DNA from 2 places in the Paenibacillus sp. NRS-1782 genome. Region 1 is predicted to be linked to the other one. Evidence: predicted binding sites of a transcription regulator. Region 1 holds the regulator's gene; the other holds the start of a gene.
What was found. Region 1 encodes LexA, which represses DNA repair genes until DNA is damaged. Its sites were predicted from a motif close to CGAACATATGTTCG; they were not measured.
Positions count from the first base shown of each region.

Region 2: a site for LexA is predicted at 2,895-2,908, ahead of recA (recombinase RecA). Genes of this name have one in related genera too.

Region 1 is NZ_JBITPH010000009.1:65,133-77,046, reverse strand. It holds gene rnz (ribonuclease Z) at 149-1,081, opposite strand; gene metH (methionine synthase) at 1,161-4,601, opposite strand; gene ACIFQM_RS02555 (cupin domain-containing protein) at 4,896-5,438, shown strand; gene ACIFQM_RS02550 (HAD family hydrolase) at 5,549-6,343, opposite strand; gene ACIFQM_RS02545 (hypothetical protein) at 6,537-7,046, opposite strand; gene ACIFQM_RS02540 (DUF896 domain-containing protein) at 7,175-7,381, opposite strand; gene ACIFQM_RS02535 (LysM peptidoglycan-binding domain-containing protein) at 7,493-7,861, opposite strand; gene lexA (transcriptional repressor LexA) at 8,052-8,678, shown strand; gene ACIFQM_RS02525 (hypothetical protein) at 9,073-9,243, shown strand; gene ACIFQM_RS02520 (hypothetical protein) at 9,395-9,565, opposite strand; gene ACIFQM_RS02515 (LytTR family transcriptional regulator DNA-binding domain-containing protein) at 9,702-10,100, opposite strand; gene ACIFQM_RS02510 (cyclic lactone autoinducer peptide) at 10,118-10,264, opposite strand; gene ACIFQM_RS02505 (accessory gene regulator ArgB-like protein) at 10,261-10,797, opposite strand; gene ACIFQM_RS02500 (hypothetical protein) at 10,775-11,407, opposite strand.
Region 2 is NZ_JBITPH010000013.1:85-11,998, forward strand. It holds gene ACIFQM_RS04910 (YajQ family cyclic di-GMP-binding protein) at 80-571, shown strand; gene pgsA (CDP-diacylglycerol--glycerol-3-phosphate 3-phosphatidyltransferase) at 780-1,367, shown strand; gene ACIFQM_RS04920 (competence/damage-inducible protein A) at 1,463-2,731, shown strand; gene recA (recombinase RecA) at 2,978-4,039, shown strand; gene ACIFQM_RS04930 (regulatory protein RecX) at 4,235-4,984, shown strand; gene rny (ribonuclease Y) at 5,362-6,906, shown strand; gene ACIFQM_RS04940 (TIGR00282 family metallophosphoesterase) at 6,983-7,777, shown strand; gene ACIFQM_RS04945 (stage V sporulation protein S) at 7,908-8,168, shown strand; gene ACIFQM_RS04950 (dipeptidase) at 8,295-9,308, shown strand; gene ACIFQM_RS04955 (low temperature requirement protein A) at 9,563-10,666, shown strand; gene pduL (phosphate propanoyltransferase) at 10,778-11,350, shown strand; gene miaB (tRNA (N6-isopentenyl adenosine(37)-C2)-methylthiotransferase MiaB) at 11,646-11,914, shown strand, end outside.

The DNA.
Region 1 (11,914 bases):
GGTATTACATATTCATTCGGTCTCACCCATATGTCGTCCTCATCTCTTGTCGCATCCTGCGCTTTCCCGGAAAATAATTTCACAGGAAAAACAAGGGCGCCGGAGCAAGCCCCGGCACCCATACACGTCTATCTTCTATAACTACCGTTTATGAACCAATATCGGGCACTGGTAACAATACATGCTGCTCCGCCAGCAATGAATTAGGGAATGCAATCCGTGCTTCCTCCAGCAAAGGCTGGAGCTGCTCCTGATCTTTATATCTGGAACTAAAATGTGTCATGATCAACTGACCCGCACCTGCCGCTTTTGCTGCTTCCGCTGCCTGGAGCGCTGTACTATGATGATATTCATACGCCGTATCTGCCAGCTCATGCAGAAAAGTGGCTTCATGAACGACAACCGTTGCATCCTGAGCTAGTACTACGGTATTCAGGCAAGGTCGAGTGTCACCGAGAATGGTGATGATACGTCCCTTTTTCGGTGCACCCAATACATCCTGGGGATGAAGCATGACTCCACCCTCCACCTCTACGCTTTCTCCACGTTTCAGCTTACCATACACCGGGCCGGGCTTGATTCCGTATCGCTCCAGCAGTTCCTGATTGAGCTTGCCGGGCTTATCCATCTCTACAATACGATAACCGTAGCTGTCAATACGATGATCCAGCAGAGCCGACTCCACACGGAATTGCCCGTCATCAAACAACTGCCCCCCCGTATGCTCCACAATATGTAGTTGGTAGTTGATACGGGATTGGCTGATGCCCAGAGATAATTCGATGTACTGCTTGAGGCCAGGCGGCCCATATACAGTTAACGGTGTCGTACCTCCCTGATACGCCCTGCTCGACAGCAGGCCCGGCAGACCAAAGAGATGATCTCCATGCAAATGGGTAATGAATATTTTTTCAAGCCTGCTTAGCTTAAGCGGCGAACGCAGTATCTCCTGCTGAGTTCCTTCGCCGCAATCAAACAACCACATGCTTCTTCGTTCCTCCAGCAAACGGAGTGCGATGGACGTCACGTTTCGCTGGATCGTAGGCACACCTGCATTCGTGCCAAGAAAATAAAATTCCATGACTTTAACCTTCTTCCTGTTGACCAGCAAAAAACCTCCGAAGCTCGGAGGGTCTTTGCTATCCCATCTGATAAAGGTGTTATACCTTTTCGACGTTAAAATACTGCGCCTGAGGGTGACTGAACACCATGGCTGATACAGAAGCCTCCGGTTCCATCATAAACCCTTCCGTCAGCTCAACGCCAATATCCTCAGGTTTCAACAGTTGGAACAATGGCCCCTGATCCTCCAGATCAGGACATGCCGGATAGCCAAAAGATACCCGTATGCCCTGATATCTAGCCCCATGCCGCTGTTTCATCGTCATGTCTGCCGAGTCCGGGAAACCCCAGCTGTCCCTTATAATATGATGAAGTCGCTCGGCGAGTCCTTCTGCCACTTCCAGCGCTACCGACTGAAGTGCATGAGAGCGTAAATAATCCCCTTTTTCTTTCCATTGCGTGGAAAGCTGCTGAATACCATGACCCGCCGTAACGACCATAAAACCTACATAATCCATAACTCCGAATTCCACCGATTTCAAGTAGTCAGCCAGACATAAATAAGGCTCTACTTGTTGACGCGGAAACGTAAATGTGTGCAGTACCTTGCTCACATCTGATGGATCATAAACCAAAATCTGATCTCCCTGTGACTGCGCCGGGAAGAAACGGTATACAGCATGTGCCTGAATAATTCCATCCGTAACGGCTTCAAACATGATGCTATCTACGGTTTCCTTCAACTGAGTCGCTTTCGGATTCCCCGAAGCCAGCAATTGCTCTACATTTCCTTTTAATCCAAGATGGTGCCCCATCAGCATCTGCATATTCACATAAGGCAAAATATAATTGAGCGGATAGTTACGCAGTACATGACGGTCCGTATCTGGCGGAATATAGACGGGCAAATCCTGAGCGATTTTAGAGCGAACAGCCCGGGTAAGTTTAGGCAACGGCTTGGCTTCCACAACCGTTGCGGCTTCCGCTTCCCGTTCAGCTTCCATTTCCTCAGCCATTTTCTTGCGGGACTCAGGATTCATCAGCTTGTTAGCTATGTCCAAACCATCCATTGCATCCTTCGCATAGACAACCATGCCGTCATACTCGGGACGGATACGGTTTTTCGTAAACTTACGCGTCAAAGCAGCTCCGCCAACCATAATCGGGATATCAATATTCGCATTTTTCAAATCCTGTGCAGTCAACACCATTTGTTGAGCGGATTTAACAAGCAAACCGGATAAGCCAATCGCGTCGGCCTTTTCTTCACGGTAAGCCTCAATAATGCGTTCTGGTGGTACTTTTATACCCAGATTTACAATATGGTAACCATTGTTGGATAGAATAATCTCCACCAGGTTTTTACCGATGTCATGCACATCACCTTTGACCGTAGCCAGCAAAATCTTACCTTTGACCGAGGATTCATTTTTTTCCATATACGGTTCCAAGAAAGTAACCGACGCCTTCATGACTTCAGCGCTTTGCAGCACCTCTGCAACGATCAATTCGTTGTTGTTAAAGAGACGTCCTACCTCTTCCATCCCCTTCATCAGCGGTCCATTAATAATCTCCAGCGAAGAATATTTGGCAAGCGCTTGCTCCAGATCCGGAATCAGGCCCTCCTTACTACCCTCTACTACATAGGAAGCCAGCCGCTCTTCGAGCGAGAGATTGGACACCTTCTCTTTTTTCTCCACTTTCTTATTACGGAAAGCAGCTACAAAAGCGGATAAAGTATCGTCGTTCGTTTTATAAATCAGGTCTTCGGCGAGCTTCCGTTCATGCTCGGGTATCGAAGCATAACGTTCGAGCTTCTCCGTATTTACAATCGCATAGTCCAAGCCTGCTTTGGTACATTCGTATAGATAAACGGAATTGAGCACTTCACGACCCGCCTCCGGTAAGCCAAAGGACACGTTACTGATACCCAGAATGGTGTGAACCCCTGGAAGTGCCTCTTTAATAATCCGAATCCCCTCAATCGTTTCCTTGGCTGAACCGATGTACTGCTCATCACCTGTTCCCACGGGAAATACGAGGGTATCAAAAATAAGATCCTCGGGTGCCAGACCGTAACGGTTCACCAGCAGATCATAAGAGCGTTTGGCCACTTCAAGCTTATCCTCACGAGAAATAGCCTGACCACGTTCATCAATGGTTCCAACAACAACAGCCGCGCCGTATTTATGAATAAGAGGTGCCATTTTCTCAAATTTCTCTTCGCCATCCTCCAAATTAATGGAGTTAATGATCGCCTTCCCTTGCGAATATTGCAAGGCGGTATCAATAACCTCGATATCCGTGGTATCAATCACGAGAGGGACTTTTACCTTATTCACAACCAGCTTCAAAAAGGCTTCCATATCCGTCATTTCATCGCGGTCCGGGTCCTGTACACAAATATCAATGACATGTGCCCCACTCTTTACCTGAGCACGGGCAATTTCAGATGCCTCTTCATATTTGCCCTCCACGATCAAACGCTTAAATTTGCGGGAGCCAAGAACATTCGTTCGTTCACCAACCATATAGGGACGATTCTCCTGTTCAATATATACAGGCTCAATACCCGATACAGCCGGTGGGTGATGGCCTTCCAGCGGACGCGGCTCAAACTGCGCCATACGTTCACTCATAACCCGGATATGCTCAGGCGTGGTACCACAGCAGCCTCCTGCAATATTCAGCCAACCTTTTTCGGCAAAAGCGGCCATTTTACGGGCCAATGAATCAGGTGATTCATGATATTGACCGTTTTCATCAGGCAAACCTGCATTCGGATAACAGCTAATGGCTGCTGAGGACATATCGGAGAGAGAGCGAATGTGATCCCGCATAAACTCCGGTCCTGTAGCACAATTCAGCCCGATCGACACCGGGTGCAAGTGTTCCAGCGAAATGCAGAAGGATTCGATATTTTGCCCTGCCAAAGTCGTTCCCATGGGTTCAATCGTTCCCGAAATCATTATGGGAAGCTCGATACCCGTCTTCTCAAAAGCCTGCCGAATTCCAATACTTCCGGCTTTGACGTTAAGCGTATCCTGCGAGGTCTCCAAAAGCAGGGCATCCACGCCGCCTTCAATTAGCGCCAAGGCTTGCTCTTCATAGCTCTCAATTAGCTCCGCAAACGTAACACCACCTGTCACGGATAATGTTTTCGTTGTCGGTCCCATAGCTCCTACAACAAAACGAGGCTTGTCCGCAGTACTATACTTATCTGCCGCGTTACGCGCCAGTTTAGCGGCAACCAGGTTAATTTCACGGGCGCGCTCCGGTATATCGTAATCCGCCAAAACAACGGATGTCGCTCCAAAAGTGTTCGTTTCAATCAGGTCTGATCCGGCCTCCAAGTATGCTTCATGTATCCCTTGAATGACATCCGGTCTGGTTAAGACCAACATCTCGTTGCAGCCCTCCAGCTCTTCCCCGCCAAAATCGTCGGGGGAAAGATCCTCTTGCTGGATCATGGTGCCCATGGCCCCGTCAAGAATGAGTATTCTTCGTTGTAATGCATCCTGTAAGCTAACTTTATCCAAAATCTCTTCACCCCCGCAAAACGTTAAATCCTAGTTTAGCAGAAACCGTATCATTTAGATAGATTGAAGTAAAAACATACGTTTTATACAGCCTCTTCTGCACAAAAACGACTCTCGATATTCATTTTTACAGTTTGCAGCATAATGAGACGCACTTAGGTCGGTGTTCTTTTATATTGGAATAGGACGAACCGTCATTTGCAACATAAAATGTTTCAAACCTATATTGTACAACGATTCAAGACATGATATTCTGTATACAACATTAAACCAAGTGGAAAAGAGGGATAACCTATGGCTGAAATCTTAATACGCAATACGAATGTACGAATTAGCGATGAAGACAAGGTCCGTGAATTTTTGGAGAGTCAAGAGGTATTGTACGAGCATTGGGATGATTCCAAGCTATCCGGGGTGCTGCAAGAAAATTTCACCCTGACAGATGAGCAAAAAGTAGCTGTTCTAAACACTTTTGAAGCCGAAATCAAGGACTTAGCCGCCCGCCGTGGGTATAAAATATGGGACGTTATCACCTTGTCCGAAGCAACGCCGAATTTAGACGAGCTGCTTGCCAAGTTTGAGCAAATTCATACTCATACCGAAGATGAAATCCGTGCTATTGTAGCAGGCAAAGGCATTTTCATCATTAAAGGTCCTGAAGAAATCGGATATTTTAATGTCGAGCTTTCACCTGGTGACGTTATTTCCGTACCAGAAAATATTCCTCACTTCTTTACCTTAATGGAAAATCAGAAGATCGTCGCAGTACGTTTGTTCATCGAAGAAAATGGGTGGATTGCCGAACCGTTTGAAGATCCATCGTTTATTAAAGCATAATACTACATTACGAATCCATCCAAAGTGGATAAAGCAACTCCCTCTGCTCTGAGATACCTGAGCGGAGGGAGTTTTTTGGGCTTGTTACTATAATAAGATCCGAAAAGCACTTACTTAAACGATTGAATAATTCCATCCAATTCAGAAAGATGCTTAATTTCAAACTTTGGCTTGATTTCTGTAGTATTGGTTTTGGCGTTGCGGTTCACCCACACGGAGTGCACACCTGCCGCCAGAGCGCCTTGAATATCAGTCGTCAGCTTATCCCCCACCATTAAAGCATGTTCAGGCTCAATACCGAGAAGCCCCAAAGCATGTAGAAAAATAGACGGGTCCGGCTTACCTTTACCAAACGAACCTGAAATAACAACGTCATCAAAAAATGGAGCTAGCTGCGGAACCCCATCCAGCTTTTCCTGCTGTAGATCAGGGGAGCCGTTTGTCAACAAAAGAAGCTTATACTTCCCCTTTAATTGCTCCAGAATCTCAAATGTTTCTTCATAAACATGGGGACGGGTGCGTCTTTCCAAGGCAAATTGCGTTGCCAGTTTTTGCGCTAACTCTTCATTATCTATCCCCAACTGTTGCAGACCTCTACGCCAAGATTCCTTTCGATAAGCAGGGGCCAACTGTTCCAATTGCCGGAACTCAGGCTGCTCTCCTGACTTAAAATTCGCCCACAATCCCTCAAACGGATTAATGCCAATCAATTGAGTAAAACTAAAGGTTTCATAAGACTCATACAAAGCACGCGCTTCCTTGCGGACTGCTTCTTCCAAAGCCTTCGGATCAACGTCTGCTTCCAGGGAACCTGTCTGGCACGTCGCGTCAAATGCCTCTTCTACACTACGCTCATCCCACAGAAGTGTATCATCAAGATCGAACATTACCGCCTGAATCGTCATCTGAATTATCCACTCTCTTTCCACTTTATATGTACGCTTGTTCTCCCATGTTGAGCCTACAAGCATTCCAATTATTATGTGCCCATATTAATCAATAGGCCGCAATGTGTTATATGAAATAACATCATGCGACCTTATTTACAGAGGCTACAGGTCCACAAACAATTTAAACGATTCGTACCAACAGAAGTCGCTATTTTTTGTCTACTTGAACCTGATTAGATAGCGCAAACTTCTCAAGCCGCTCTGCAATGGCATCCGTATCATAACGGCCCAGTGATTTTGTAAAAATAAAGTTGCCACCCTTACCTTTTCTTTCAACCGTTACGTAACCCTTTTCAATCTTGATGGCTTTCATATCCTCTGTCGTCATTGGACGCTCTCTGCCACCCTTCAACATATACAGCGTGCTCTTTCCAACCTTCAAATAAGGACGGCGTATGAAAAAGATAACTGCCAGCATCAAATACAAGCCAAATACAAGCCAGTCCATGCCGCGCATGCCAGTCTTAGTCAAAAAATAACTCATGAGCATGTACAGAACTGCAAGTCCAGCCAACATGATTGGCACGGTAATATTACGTCCACGGAAAATATCCATTGCAGAACCGGCACCACTAATGGTTTGGATGCCTTGTTTTTTGCGCGATTTATTCAAATGCGCTGTGTTTTTGCGTACTTTTCTTTCAAATGATCGGGCCATCTCTCAATTCCCTTCCCAAATATATTGCTTAAAAACAATTGCCACCCATCCTAATCTATATAGATACCAAAATAGATACCTTAAAAAAACGAAAAGCAAATTACGCGGGCTAAGCCGCTTTAGCGACATTAATGCGTCAGCCCACCATTTCCCTTCGACGTATCTTCGTCCACAATTTCAATCGTATCAAGTTGCTGCCGGAAATTACGGCGAATGTTATCCAAATAAATTTCCCGAAGATTGGCGCGCTCTGTTGTTTCCTCTTCAGTCAATCCTTCGGCTTTTGCTTTGCGAGCCAATTCATTGATGCGCTGTACCAAGCTGTCTATATCCAAATTCTGTCCCCTCCATATAAGCAAAGATATAATACACTTTGACATGTAGAAAAGAGCTTGTCAAGGTTCCCTCATTACGTCCTCTGACAAGCTCTAATCAATCGTGACAGATCAGAAATGCGGAAGCTTTAAAAGCTGGCCTGCCTGCACTCCCCGATCTTCCAGTCCGTTAATCCGAACAATTCCATCTATATATACCCTTGTATCCATTCGTTCCGGTTTATGATTGGAGGCAATCTGCCACAATGTATCCCCAGGTTGTACAATAAGTTTGGTTACCTCTTCATTAGAAACCGAAGGGGCCGCGAATACCGTCAGCACACCTGCATCCGCAATCCAGAAAACGGTAACCAGAATAAGAAGTTTGGACAGAAGACTATTAGAAATGGGCCGTACAAGCTGTGCCTCTCTCTCATTACGGACATTTTGCATCTTTTCTAAATTCATTGGAAAAATACTTTGATATGTGCTATATTTCATCATTGTCTACGTCCTCCAAACGTTTGTTCCTATGTTTTTCACAATATAACACGAACATCTGTTTTGTTCAATAGAAAAGAGAACAAAAGTTCGCGATTGTTTTTTAGGGATTATTTAGAACTTACGTTTGTACGAACGGAGGTTCTATGCTATAATTTTCCCAAACGTTACTAAATGGGGTTGATACGGTATGTCTAAGATTTCAAGCCGCCAGCAGGCCATTCTTGAATTTATCCGCAATGAAGTGCGTCTAAAGGGTTATCCCCCTTCTGTACGCGAAATAGGTGAGGCTGTTGGATTGGCCTCCAGTTCTACGGTTCACGGTCATTTGGATCGTCTGGAGAAAAAGGGACTGATTCGTCGTGATCCAACGAAACCGCGGGCCATCGAGTTACTCGGCCAAGACGAATCGGATAACAGCAACTTGATTAATTACTCAATTAGTCGTGTTCCGGTCGTCGGCAAAGTTACAGCTGGTCTGCCTATTACAGCAACAGAAAATATTGAAGATTACTTTCCTCTTCCCCAGCATTTTGTTGGTGAGGATAAAATATTCATGTTATCTGTTGTAGGAGAAAGCATGATTGAAGCTGGTATTGCCAACGGAGATTATGTCATCGTACGTCAACAGCAGACAGCCGATAATGGCGATATTGTCGTGGCCATGACAGACGAGGACGAGGCTACTGTTAAAACTTTTTACAAGGAAAAAGATCATATTCGACTTCAACCGGAAAATCCGGCCTTTGAACCGCTTCGTCTGACGCACGTCAGTATTTTGGGTAAGGTTGTAGGACTCTTCCGGGACTTCCACTAATTTTTCATTTTTCAGCCCCGTTATTCTTCCGCTACAACAAAACCGGCTGCCCATGGCAAGCCGGTTTTGTATTGATATTATGTACACAAAATGTTTCTCACAGCTATTCTTTTTCCTTTGATAGCCCATAGATAGACGGTTTATACCTACTAACTTCATTCTTTACTATTCTGCTTATGCTAATCTGCTGGAACTTTCTCCTACAATATAAAGTGGGAAAAGATAAGACAGGTAAGCATAAGTTTTTTTACATTCTGTATCTCCATACTTTATTAGTTTCTGAATATTAGAATCATAGGTGATAGCTTCTTTTTGCTTTTAATAGATTTATGCCGATACATGCTAGCGCTACTGGCATATGAATAAAGTAGACCTTAGCAAAGGAGATAAGCATATGATCAAAAATCGAGTCAAAACGTATAAGCATCGTATCGGCAAGAACAAATTTCTGGTCGTAAAAGTCTTTCAGGCCGCATCCGCCGAAACAAGAAGCGGTAACGCACTAGCCACCAATGCATTGAACATCAAAATTTCCAAACGTAACCGTAAGCATAAACACTTCTAAAATTCATCCGTACCTTCATTTCTTGTGAAGGGAGGTGATATCATGTGTAAAAGACATTTCAAACGTCACGTGAGAGGAAGAGGATTATCCATCCGTTCAAATCAGAGAGCTATTGCACGTGCTAGAGGTAACGCATTGGCTGTTAATCTGTTTAGTGTAAATGATAGACAACGCAGACGATAATGATTGTTTTTAAGCGAAAAGTGGGAAGGATTTCTTCCCGCTTTTTTGTGCCACATTCTAGTGTAAAACGGAAGTTGTACAATAAAAAGTGGCACTTTAAATCCCAGCCCTGAGAAAATTCAAAAAAAGCTTTTTTCATGTCTATTCTCCTCCTTGAACTATTGTGTCTTTATCTTTACTGTATGATCATGATCCTTTAGATTCTGAACAAAAATCAGGGTGCTGAATGTCTCTTATGATTCGAATAAGTCGAGTGTTTTGAAAAAAAAGAGCCGCTATCTAGTAGCAACTCCAGTGAAAATTATGTTCGAATTTATGAAACCCATTTCCTCTATAACCTCGCCAAATCGGTGATAAGAGATCGGACACCTCTTCGACGTTTTTGTTATCTCACATTCAAAGTAAGCGTCTTTGAAAATGCCATTAACAATTTTCACCTTCTCCACATTCAGTGTATTACTTCTATCCACATTCAAGAAATGGAACCCATTATTATTTAGAAAGCTTTCCCAATGCTTTAGGGTGCCGATCATGTAATATGTTTTTTCGAATGTGTGAACTAGAATCTGATCCCTCTTACGTCCTTTAGATATAAAAAGAACCTTGTCCACTGGTATGTTTTCGCCCTTGTTCATACCTCGAGAATCATCAGCTGAGACGGTTAAGTTTAGCATTTCATATATCTCCCACTTTATTTCAACAGTTCTTCAGGTGGTTCGGGACTGTGAATCCAAGACAAACTCGCTGTACTCACTGATACAACTGCAAGTGAAGTAAGTAATATGGCAGCATTGTAGTACATGCCAATCTTAAATTTACTAAATTTAGGACTTTTCATTTTTCGCACCTCCTCTCTATTAATGTTAAGCTCTGAACAAAAAAACTAGCCGCTACCACCGGAAAAGCCAGCCACAAATTAAGTGTTATTATTGCAACTCCGCAAATTTTTAACAATGGGTAGTGCCGTTTAGATATACGAGTCTTCCCGTCTATTCTAGACGGAGCATAAACTAAGACAAGTATTATACTTAATATCGAAGTAATAACTATCCAATTATAGTTTAAATTCACAAAGGACAGGGCAGTAAGTAAAGCTGTAGAGACAACAATGCATACTATATTGCTCTTTAAATGTATTCCTCCTACAACTTGACGCAGTATAGAAAAAGATATCATTGCCAGTACAGTTTCCTGCACCTTCCCCGTAATAAATGAAATACCAATAGTTAACAAAATGATGGAAACTGTATTAATCACAACGGCTACTCCATGTTTTAAAACCGCAATAGAAGATGGATGATCCGGTACAACTGTTTTGATATGAGTTGCAATATCAAGAGCAATAGAATCAAGATTTTTTATAATAATCACGCTCCGTTTTTAGCGCATAGTACAGGAACATTCCAGATGCCAAACCTATAAATAAAATACTCAGAGGAAAATTATTGACGTAGAACATAAATGTACTAGCGCCTAGTACCCCAATTATTAAAATAACAACAAGTACATGTTCCCACCTAAAACGCAAGCTTTCATAATCTGCTGTAAAGCCTATTTTGAATTTAAATACTAACCATGATATAGCTAATACCCATGCACTGGTTACCGCTTGAGCTAACGATCCCTCTGGAGAGGTCTCCATGTCTGATGTCAATGTACCAAAGAGCATTACTATAATTATTGCTTGGAGCAGCGTATACAAAAACGTACCTGTAATGGATATAATAGCTGACCAAATAATAGGCATCCTTACAACAGTAGTTATCAATAATGTGAATAATATAATGTTTATACTCGGAGCAAAAAAAGACAACGACATTTCTTCTCTTAACACCAGACTTTGCAAATTCATGATCAGGCCGATAAACAATGCAGGCCAGATAAAATCTAAAGCTCGGATTCTGAAAATAGTAAGCATTAAAACAAACGCCGCAAATGTTTCAACATTAGAAAAAAGCAAGAACCGTATAGGCTCCCACATAACACATATCCCCTTCTCACCATTGTAACCAACACTATAATTCTATATTTGCTATAACAGTATAGAAATACAATTACCTGTTTATTTGGAATATTTTATGTATTATGCTGGGTAAATATTTTTCGCACGTTTCCTTACAATATGTTTATTGCTCTAAGAGCCATATTTCAAAAAAACTCATATTTCACGAGTTGGAAAATACCATCTTCCTCCCACTTTTCGTTGATAAGTCCCGGATCATGGAAAAATGTATCTAGAATTTCATTCCAATTCATACAGGTTCTCTTCTTTAATTATTTAGGATGATACAAACGATCAAAAAAATCATAAAATACAATCAGCCAAAAGAGACAGGACAACATAGTATTAATACACGATGTTCTTGCTTACGGGCTTCGATCCAACTCGCAAACTCTTCCTTGCAATTCTTTTAGTACCTCCAATTGAAAAATGCGGTTTCCCGCCATATAATTTTACTCACTGCCCCCAAACTAAAAATCCCTCAAC
Region 2 (11,914 bases), on a different contig from region 1:
TGATAGGATTATTGGATTTTTGTAAATGACTAGCCTATAATTAGTTATTGAACTTTGTTGTGGAAAGGAAAGTGAAACGATGGCTTCAGAAAATTCATTTGATATCGTCTCCAAAATGGATATGCAGGAATTGACCAATGCGGTTCATCAGACGGAGCGTGAAATTGAAACAAGATTTGATTTTAAGGGGAGCAAAAGCAGCCTTAAGCTTGAAAAGGAAGCACTTACAATTGCATCGGAAGACGAATACAAGCTCAATGCGGTAATTGATATTTTGCAATCTAAAATGGCCAAGCGCGGTATATCCCTTAAAAACGTGGAGTACGGGAAGCTGGAGCCAGCTTCTTTGGGTTCAGTACGCCAGCGTCTTACACTCAAGCAGGGGATTGATCAGGATAATGCCAAAAAAATTAACATTCTTATCCGGGACTCCAAGCTGAAAGTGAAAAGTCAGATTCAAGGCGATCAGATCCGCGTGACCGGAAAAAACAAGGATGATTTACAAGCAGTCATTCAGTTATTGCGCAAAGCTGATTTACCATTGGAACTTCAATTTACGAATATGAAATAAAGCCGTTTTCCCTCATGCATATTGTAAGAATAAATGATGCTTGATGCGCGGCAGGTTATTTTGACATGCGTTTTGCACCATATTATACTTGTAACGAAAATGCAGATGATCAGGTGTATAGCGGTAGTCAAAACGATTTACATAGGATTGAATTCAATCCGAAAACTGCCATTTTTAATCAAGTACGATAATCAGGGGAGAGTGTGTTGTGAATTTACCCAACAGAATTACAATAACGCGGATTTGCCTCATCCCGGTGATGATGCTGGCCTTGCTGGTGGATTTTGGTTTCTATCCGCCGCCGATTGAGATCGGAGCTTTCGAGCTGCCGTATAATCAGTTGATGGCGGCTATCATTTTCCTCGTAGCCGCCAGCACGGATGGTCTTGACGGATACTTGGCCCGTAAAAATAACATGGTCACCAACTTGGGGAAATTACTGGACCCTCTTGCGGATAAGCTTCTGGTAACTGCTATTTTGGTTTCTTTGGTGGAAATGGGCAAGATTGATTCGTGGATTGTTGTTGTCATTGTTAGCCGTGAGTTTGCGGTTACTGGTCTGCGTCAAATTGCTTTATTGGATGGCTCTGTGGTCGCTGCAAGCAACTGGGGCAAATTAAAGACCATTATCCAGATTGTTGCCATTGTAGCGTTGCTCATTAATAATTTTCCGTTTGTCTTTCTGGGTATTCCGTTTGATTTAATAACGATATGGGCGGCTGCGTTTATTACTATTTACTCGGGAATTGACTATTTTGTAAAGAACAGTCATTTACTCCGCTCCTCCAAGGTCTAATAGGATAAGTTTCATGGGAACAGCGATAGGGAGTTTGCTTATTGCTGTTTCTTTGCATAATTCCCACAACATTCGCTCTACAGGAGGCAGAAACGATGAAAGCTGAAATCATCGCAGTAGGAACTGAATTATTGCTCGGACAAATTGTGAACACAAATGCCCAATATTTGTCGCAAGAGTTGGCTACGATTGGGATTGATGTATATTTTCAGACGGTTGTTGGCGATAACATGGATCGACTTCAGGAAGCGGTGCGTCTGGCTCAGAAGCGTGCGGATATTATTTTGTTCTCGGGCGGTTTGGGACCGACTCAGGATGATTTGACGAAAGATGCAATCGCCGCTGTGCTGGGGCGTAAATTGCATATAGACCGTCTCGCTATGGATAAGCTGGAACAGTTTTTCCGTAATCGCGGGGTGGAAATGACCGAAAATAATCGGCGTCAGGCGCTTTCCATTGAAGGGGCTACCCCTCTTGAAAATGAGACAGGTCTGGCTGTTGGCGATGCGATTGCACAGGATGGTAAATATTATGTGGTTTTGCCTGGACCGCCGAAGGAACTCAAACCGATGTTTAAGAATCAGGCGAAACCTTGGTTGCTCCAGCAAGCACTGAGTGGTGAGGAACTGCCGATTTATTCGAAAATGCTAAAGTTTGCAGGAATCGGCGAGTCAGCTCTCGAAACCCGCTTATTGGATCTGATCAAATCACAGACAGACCCGACCATTGCTCCTTATGCCAAGGAGGGAGAGGTCACAATCCGTATATCCACCAAGGCGGCCAACGAGAGCGAGGCATTGGTCAAGCTAGGGGCTACAGAAGCAGAAATTCAGCGGCGCCTTTCGGAATACATGTATGCGAGCGAGGACGTCACGCTGGAGAAGGTTATTGTGGATTTGATGTCCAATCGCGGACTGACTGTCAGCGCGGCAGAAAGCTGCACAGGTGGAATGCTGATGGAGCACATCACTTCCGTTCCGGGCAGCTCAGTTATGTTTCAGGGCGGTATCGTGTGTTATTCCAATGAATTGAAGAAAAAGCTGCTCAACGTGCCTCATGATTATTTGGAGGGGGACAATGCGCCCGGCGCAGTAAGCGAGGAAGTAGCCCTTGTGCTTTCTGAACAGGCAAGATTGGTCATGAACACTGATTTCGGACTCTCGGTTACAGGTGTAGCTGGACCCGGATATTCTGAGCAGAAGCCGGTTGGTCTGGTTTATATCGGTATTGCTGAGCGTGATAAGGAGACTGAGGTATACGAGCTGAAGCTGAGTGGGAACCGTGAAACGATTCGTCTGCGGTCTGTTAAAGCAATCCTGTACAGATTATGGCGCAGACTGGTGGAAAATGAGAAGCTCTCTTAATGATCTGTATCCGACACGAGTTTTCATAGAGTTGTTTTAGGTAAACGATTAATGATATAATCATACTATCGGAAGAACCGTTGCAAAAGCCTTTTTGCCTGCGGTTCTTTTTTGATTTAAGAGACAGATGGAAGTATAGAAGAGAACTGCGTAAACAAAAAAACGAATGTATGTTCGAAAAAATGCTTGGCAAGCGTGTCAAAACAAGGTATTATTAAAGTACAAACAACGAAGGATGTGAGTTTATTGTCAGATCGTCGTGCTGCGCTGGATATGGCGCTCCGTCAAATAGAAAAGCAATTCGGTAAAGGTTCCATTATGAAGTTGGGTGAGTCCACCCACATGCAAGTGGAAACAATTCCCAGTGGTTCGATTGCTTTGGATATTGCGTTAGGAACGGGTGGCTTCCCGAGAGGCCGAATTATTGAAGTATATGGACCAGAATCATCTGGTAAAACAACAGTAGCTCTTCACGCTATAGCAGAGGTACAAAAAGCAGGCGGACAAGCCGCTTTTATCGACGCCGAGCATGCGCTTGATCCGTCGTATGCTAGCAAGTTGGGTGTCAATATTGATGAGTTGTTGCTATCGCAGCCAGATACAGGAGAGCAAGCACTTGAGATTGCCGAAGCGCTTGTACGTAGTGGAGCGGTAGACATTGTTGTTGTTGACTCTGTAGCGGCACTTGTGCCAAAAGCGGAGATTGAAGGTGAAATGGGAGATTCCCATGTTGGTCTTCAAGCCCGTTTAATGTCGCAGGCATTGCGTAAGCTGTCCGGTGCTATTAACAAGTCGAATACCATTGCTATCTTTATTAACCAATTACGTGAAAAAATAGGTGTTATGTTTGGTAACCCTGAGACGACACCAGGTGGACGAGCTCTGAAATTTTATTCTACAGTTCGTTTGGATGTTCGCCGCATTGAAAGCTTGAAAAGTGGTAATGACATTGTAGGTAACCGCACACGTATTAAAGTGGTGAAGAACAAAGTCGCACCTCCTTTCCGTCAGGCGGAAGTGGATATTATGTACGGTGAAGGTATCTCCAAGGAAGGCAGTTTGATCGACATTGGTACGGAGTATGACATTGTCGATAAGAGCGGAGCCTGGTATTCCTATGAAGGTGAACGACTAGGTCAGGGACGTGAAAATGCGAAGCAATTTTTGAAGGAAAATCCGAACATTGCTAGTACGATCGAACAAAAAATTCGGGTGGCCAGCAATTTGATTGCGACGGTAGCTCCGCCGACAGAAGAAGAATTGGCACAGCAAGCCAAGGAAGAACAGGAATTGCTGGAGCTCGAGTAAATCTTGGTGAATCCTGGTTTGTGAACTGGAGCCAGGGGTATGACACAGCCGTTTGAATAGCATGATTCTGATGCCCTGCACAGTTGTGCAGGGCATTTTTGCATCGAATGTGGCCTGCGGTGTCAGCTACATTTTACTTTAGCGTGGCGGGCGTTCTCAGCTTGCTTTCGTGTATATCAAAGTGGGGGAAACACATTGCAATTGGAAGCTGAAGGTGAACACACTTCGAAGGAAAATGAGCAGCAAGGAATTTCCCTTTTTCCTGATCATGAGGAATTGATGGTTACGAGGGTGGAACAGGGGCAGGGGAGGAAACGCGGAAGATACACGATTCATTTTGGCCTGTATTCATTGTCTGTACTGGAAGATGTAATGATCAAGTACAATATGTTCAAAGGGACGACTTTCGTCAAAAAGGAACTGGAAGAAATCGTTCTGGCGGACGAAAAGCAACAGGCATACGTGCACGCGCTTCGTTATTTGGGACGAAAGCCACGTACACGTAAGGAGATTGAGCAGCGTTTGACGCAAAAGGAAATGGGTCAAGCTGTTATTGATGAAGTATTGAACCGTTTGGAGCGGGAGCAACTTGTGGATGACGATCTGTACGCTCGTCAGTGGGCAAGGCAGCGCGTAACGAGCCAGCGGAAGGGGAAGATGTGGGTAAGACAGGAACTGCGTCAAAAGGGCATCTCTAAAGCCTCTATCGGGGAAGCTTTAGGTGAGGTCAGCGATCAAGAGGAATGGGAGAGCGCTTTGATAGTCGGACGCAAAAAATGGAATCAGGTGCGTGGAGATATAATGGAGAAGAAACGGAAAACGTACCCCTTTCTCATGAGACGCGGATATTCGGGGGAAATGACACGCCGCGTAGTCAATCATCTTACGATGGCCGAGCAAGACGGGGCTTCCGATGACGAGGAATTATCGCTGTGGGATGAATAGCTGTTAAACAGCCGGGCATCCATTAGCTGGAATAAGCGAATAGGATAAGCTGGTTATCACATGGAAAGCCACATGGTAATCTACTAAAGTTTGCATTCCCTTGACAATGCCATTTGTCAAATAATAAAATATATATGAAACGATGCTTGTGGAACACCCTTTTTCCTTCCAAAAAAGTGGAGTCCACGGGTACGTTCTCATCGCCAAATAACAAGTGATGCCGCTATGCCAAGCGGAATTGTACATGTGAAAGCATGTGCATATGAAATGAAACGGCCGCATGCCGTTATCTTAGTTTGACGATCAAAGCTAATGTGACAATTGCAAAAAGTCCCAAGGAATGCCTTGGAGGAACCAACGAGGAGGTGAACAGTATGATGATGACTGCGATCTGGTTCGTTCTCGTTGCTGTAGCCGCGTTATTCTTTGGGTTCGGGATTGGTTATTTTATTCGCAAATCTATTGCAGAAGCTAAAATCTCCAGTGCGGAAGAAGCTGCCGCGCAAATCGTGGAGAACGCGAAAAAAGAGGCAGAAGCACTGAAGAAGGAAACGGTATTGGAAGCGAAAGATGAAATTCACCGCATCCGTGCCGAAGCTGAAAAAGAAACTCGTGAGCGTCGGAATGAAATTCAACGACAGGAACGAAGATTGCTGCAAAAAGAAGAATCGCTGGATAAAAAATTGGAATCGCTGGAACGTAAAGAAGAACAAGTGGCCAACAAAGAGAAACGAATCGATGAAACCCAGCAGCAGATTGATTTGATTTACAAGAGTCAGGTAACTGAGCTGGAGCGTATTTCCAATCTGACGACGGAAGATGCGAGAGGTATTATTCTGTCCAACGTAGAACAGGAAGTTCGTCATGAAACCGCTCAGATGATTAAGGAAATTGAGCAACAGGCCAAAGAGGAAGCGGACAAAAAGTCTCGTGAAATCATCACACTGGCCATCCAACGCTGTGCGGCGGACCATGTGGCGGAAACGACGGTTTCCGTGGTCACGTTGCCGAACGAAGAAATGAAAGGCCGGATTATCGGACGTGAAGGCCGTAATATCCGTGCGCTTGAAACCCTTACGGGAATTGACCTCATTATTGATGATACGCCGGAAGCAGTTATTTTGTCCGGATTTGATCCGATTCGCAGAGAGATTGCGCGTACTGCGCTTGAGAAGCTCGTAGCGGACGGACGGATACATCCGGCTCGTATTGAAGAAATGGTGGAAAAATCTCGTAAAGAAGTGGATGAACGAATCCGCGAGTATGGCGAACAGGCCACCTTCGAGGTGGGTGTGCATAGCCTGCATCCGGATTTAATCAAGATCCTGGGACGTCTCAAGTTCCGTACAAGCTACGGACAGAACGTATTGAAGCACTCGATGGAAGTTGCATACTTGACAGGTCTGATGGCCGGAGAACTGGGCGAGGACATTACACTGGCAAGACGAGCAGGGTTGCTGCATGACATCGGGAAGGCGCTGGATCACGAAGTGGAAGGATCACACGTTGAAATTGGCGTGGAACTGGCGAAGAAGTACAAGGAACACCCGGTCGTCATCAACAGTATTGCTTCACATCACGGCGACTGCGAAGCGACTTCAGTGATTGCTATGCTGGTTGGGGCGGCAGATGCCCTGTCGGCAGCAAGACCGGGAGCGCGGCGTGAAACACTGGAGACGTACATCCGTCGTCTTGAGAAGCTGGAACGCATTTCCGAGTCTTTTGAAGGCGTGGAAAAATCGTACGCCATTCAAGCTGGACGCGAAGTTCGCGTCATGGTGCAGCCAGAGAAAATTGATGATGCGGAAGCATTCCGACTGGCTCGTGATATAACGAAAACGATTGAAAATGAACTGGATTACCCAGGGCATATCAAGGTTACCGTCATTCGCGAGACCCGCGCGGTAGAATACGCAAAATAAAAGCAATTTAACGAAAAGTGGCCGCTGTTTGTAGGGCCACTTTTCATTATGTAAGGCATACCAGGGAGGGTTTTCTATCAACGTACTATTTATTGGAGATATTTTCGGTAGTGTAGGCAGAAAGGCATTAAGGGAAAATCTCCCTTCGCTAAAATCAAAATACAACCCGCATATCATTATCGTGAACGGGGAAAATTCAGCTTCAGGAAGAGGTATTACTCCAGCCATCGCGAGAGAATTTTTTGATTGGGGCGTACATGGTATTACTATGGGTAATCATACATGGGACAATAAGGATATATTTGATTTTATAGATGATGAGCCGCGTATCATACGTCCGGCAAACTTTCCGCCAGGAACGCCGGGGCGAGGCTACACCGTGGTGAAAGGTGGAGGCAAGGAGCTGGCGATCGTTAACTTGCAGGGCAGAACCTTTCTGCCACCCATTGATTGCCCGTTCCGCGCAGCAGATGAGATCGTAGATGAATTGCGCAAGAAGCATAAGCACATTTTGGTTGATTTTCATGCGGAAGCGACGTCGGAAAAAATCGCTATGGGTTGGCATCTAGATGGCCGTGCTTCAATTGTTGTTGGTACACACACCCATGTGCAGAGCAACGATGATACGATTTTACCGCAAGGAACTGCGTACCAGACAGATGTAGGCATGGTAGGTCCCTATGAAGGAGTACTTGGCATGCAGAGAGACGCCGTGTTGCAGAAGTTTCAGACTCAGCTTCCGGTACGTTTTCAACCGGACAACGGAAAATGGCATTTTCACGCAGTTAGCGTAGAGTTGAATGACAACGACGGTATGGCACGTAAAATTCAGAAAATTAGACTCAAAGAAGATGAATGGCGGATGGATTAACCTTTTTTGAAAACTGCTTAAGGAAAGAATAAGAAAAACTGTCACCAAAAAGCAGGAATTTTTTGCTGACCCTCGAATAACATCTAATAGTGGAATCAAACCATCATCATTCCCAGGGGAGGTACTTACTATGGATGTATTAAAAGTATCAGCAAAATCCAATCCTAATTCAGTTGCAGGCGCACTCGCAGGAGTACTGCGTGAACGCGGAAATGCCGAATTGCAGGCGATTGGAGCGGGTGCACTGAACCAAGCCATTAAAGCTGTAGCCATTGCCCGGGGATTTGTCGCACCAAGCGGAGTGGATTTGATTTGTATTCCTGCTTTTACGGATATTGTTATTGACGGAGAAGACCGGACTGCAATCAAGCTGATTGTAGAGCCAAGATAATAAATGTTAGTTGTTGAGCCTGTTTACGATGGTGTAAACGGGCTTTTTTGCATGGAAGTCGCCCTTTATTACATAGATTGTAAGATAACTTCATCACGCTGTAATCTATGAATGGAGGTAAGATGCATGAACAGTAAACCACACACGAAATGGTCGGTTGCCGATTTGCATTGTGATGTGTTGTGTAAGATGCAGCTTAACCCGCAGGTGGATTTCAGTCATCCCTCGCTTGATGTTACAAGAGAGCGTTTGTTAGAAGGCCATGTGAACTTGCAGACATTCGCTATATATATTTCCCAGGTGCTGGGTACGCCAAGATTTGAGCATATAATTCGTCAGGTTGAACTGTTCAGACAGCATATAATATCCCCATCTGTCGGGTTGAAGCCGCTATTGTGGAGGGAAGACTTGGAAGAACGTAAGGATACATCAGTGGGACATCCGGAAGGAAATGAAATAAAACAACATCAAGGATCACCGTGGGCTCTGCTATCGCTGGAGGGAGTGGAAGCGCTGGAAGGAAATCCGTTTTATGCTGAACTGTGCTATGCCTTGGGAATCCGATTGATCGGGTTGACGTGGAATTATGCAAATTGGGCTGCTGACGGCATTATGGAGCAGAGGGGTGGCGGACTGACTCGCAAGGGGCATGAGTTGGTCAAGCGCTGTAATGAATTAGGTTTGCTACTGGATGTATCGCATTTGTCTGTACAAGGCTTCTGGGAGGTGCTGGAGGAGGCAGCTCAACCGCCGATTGCTTCGCACTCCAACGCCTTCGCTGTATGTCCTCACACACGTAATCTTCGGGATGAACAGATTCGTGCGTTGATCGCGCGTAACGGACAGATTGGTTTGACTTTCGTCACAATGTTTCTCAAAGAGCAGGGTACGGTGACCGCTGAGGATTTGTTGCCACACATTGAACATATTTGTTCACTAGGCGGCGAACGTCATTTGATGTTCGGATCTGATTTTGACGGTATTGAGTATCATGTGCAAGGGCTGGAGCATCCGGGGAAATATCCGGGTTTTGCAGAACTGCTGCTGAAGCATTATTCTGAGGAGCTGGTCAAGGGGTGGCTGGGAGGACATGCGCTGGAATATTTACAAACAAATCTGCCTTCCAAAATGCCTTCTTAAATGAATCAATTTCATAATACCCTCAGTAGCTTTAATCAAGAGTACATATAGATAAAAATGGATTATTTGTCTATATGTAATATACATTTGGTTGCTTAATACCCTTGACAATGTGAGTTATATTACGAAATAATTGGAGCATCCTAGTATTGCATGGTGCTAAAACAACGCTTGCTGAAATATGACATACCTTGGGATGAGCCTGACGAGTCACCATGCTGTACCGCCTTGTCAGAGGGGAGCTCCATTACATAATGTTGATAAAAAAGGTTACCTGGCTTGAACTCTTCTATGACTTATTGTTTGTAGCCGCTGTCTCCAAGGCCACTCATGTTTTACTACACGTTGAACATGGTAGTATTTCTTTGGAGCATCTGGCAAAGTTTATTTTGATTTTTATTCCGATATGGTGGGCTTGGGTGGGGCAAACGGTCTACAACAACCGTTTTGGTCAAGACAGTATGACGCATCGAATCTTTATGATCCTGCAATTGTTTTTCGTGTTAATTATGACCGCCAGCCTGAATATAGATTTTGACGCGTATTATGTATCTTTTTTTGTTGGCTATATTGGTTTAAGAGGCTTGACTGCCGTTCAATATTTACTATCGGCACCCAAAGAAACGGGTCATAAACAGGAAACAGCTCGTTTTTTCGGTACCTATTTTTGGATCGGAATAGTCATCTCCAGTTTCTCCCTCTTTTTTGAATCCTGGGTTCGATATTTGATTTTATATGTCGGCATTGCTGTTGATATCCTGGTTCCTTTGATGGGTCGTAAAAAATTGGTGATCACACCTATCCATACGGAGCATCTATTAGAGCGCTTTGCACAATTCACCTTAATCCTGCTTGGCGAATCGGTAATCAGTATGCTTTCTGTTTTACAATCTGATCATTTCACAGTCTCTTCCGTTGTATTTGCTGCCTTGGCTTTTGTATTAGTCATCGCAATCTGGTGGCAATATTTTGAGAATATGGAGAAGCACGTAGATAAATCAAAACAAACAGCAGGGCAGACGATTATGTATGGTCATTTGTTTATTTATCTTTCACTTAGCATGCTAGCAGCTTCGATACAGCTCTTGTTTTTGGGACAAGTAGCTTATATCTTTGTACTTTGCTTTACCTTTGCTTCTGTACTTATTTACTTTTTGTCGGTTTTGCTGGTATTCCATCGCTACAGATTAAGTCATCTTAAACCAAGTCTTAGAGTCATTTTTTTCTTAACTGGGGTCCTCTGTGTCTTGTTTATTCTTAACATATTTATTGTTGTTCCCTCTCATCTCATCGTAGCTGAAATCATGCTGTTCTTTATTCTGTTCGCTAAAATGACAGTTCACGATATTAAAGGCTGAATAGGGCGAAAAACGGAACTTTGTCCCGCTTTCCTTTTCTTTCTTGGCAAAGTAGGCGTATAATAGCATAGATGTGTAAAGTATTGTATAGAGAAAAGGAGTGACCATACGATGAGTAAAATCGTACCTGTCGGCGTTTCCGCACGCCATATTCACCTGACTCAAGAGCATATTGAAATTTTGTTCGGAGCAGGATATCAACTGACGGAATTTAAACCATTATCCCAGCCAGGACAATTTGCTGCAAATGAAACGGTAGCCGTAATTGGTTCTAAGGGCCAATTTGATAAGGTTCGTATTTTGGGACCAGCTCGTCCGGCTTCCCAGCTTGAAATCTCTCGCACAGATTCCTTTGCTATCGGTGTAAAAGCGCCTGTACGCGAATCTGGCAGCATTGACGGAACACCAGGAATCACAGTAAAAGGACCAGCTGGAGAAGTGGAACTGCAAGAGGGCGTAATCGTAGCTGCCCGTCATATTCATTTCCATACGTCTGATGCAGCGAAATGGGACATTAAGGACAAGCAGTTGCTTAAAGTACGTGTCGGCGGCGAACGTGGTCTTGTATTCGAAAATGTTCTTGCGCGTGTGTCCGATTCTTTTGCTTTGGATATGCACATTGATACAGATGAAGCGAACGGAGCCGGCGTGAAAAACGGTGACAACGCTGAAATCGTAGACTAATATACGTATATAATGCCGAAAGGCAAAGGGTCTGATTCTTGCTAAAGAGTCGGGCTTTTTTACATACTAAGGATTCTCAAAATGGTCATCCATAAAAATATGGACATTAGATTCTCAGCGTACCCATTATGCGTTCACGGGGATATATGGCGATGGCTTATAAATCATGCTATAATTTAGTGTAATGCGTTTTTCAAAGGAGTTTTTACGGGCTTAAAAGAGATCTATCCATATGCAAAGATACAGTAAAAGCGTAATTGGCGTGAAATAGATGGTGTAAGGAGCGACCAAAGGAATGGACAAGGAAACGAAAGATTACTCCAAATATTTTGATTTCTCGGATGCAAAGATCATTTCTCAGGATGAGCATAGCAAGAAGATCCGCATTCGCGGACGTGAAATCAATATTATGGCGGAGCCGAATCATAGAAAAGAAAAGCAACGCGGTAAAGAGGATGTACAGGTATTGTACGATAATGCAGTTCCGGATGAGCTGAAGCATATCGGTGAGGGAAAGCATTACATCGTGTACACATTCGGTTGCCAGATGAACGAGCATGATTC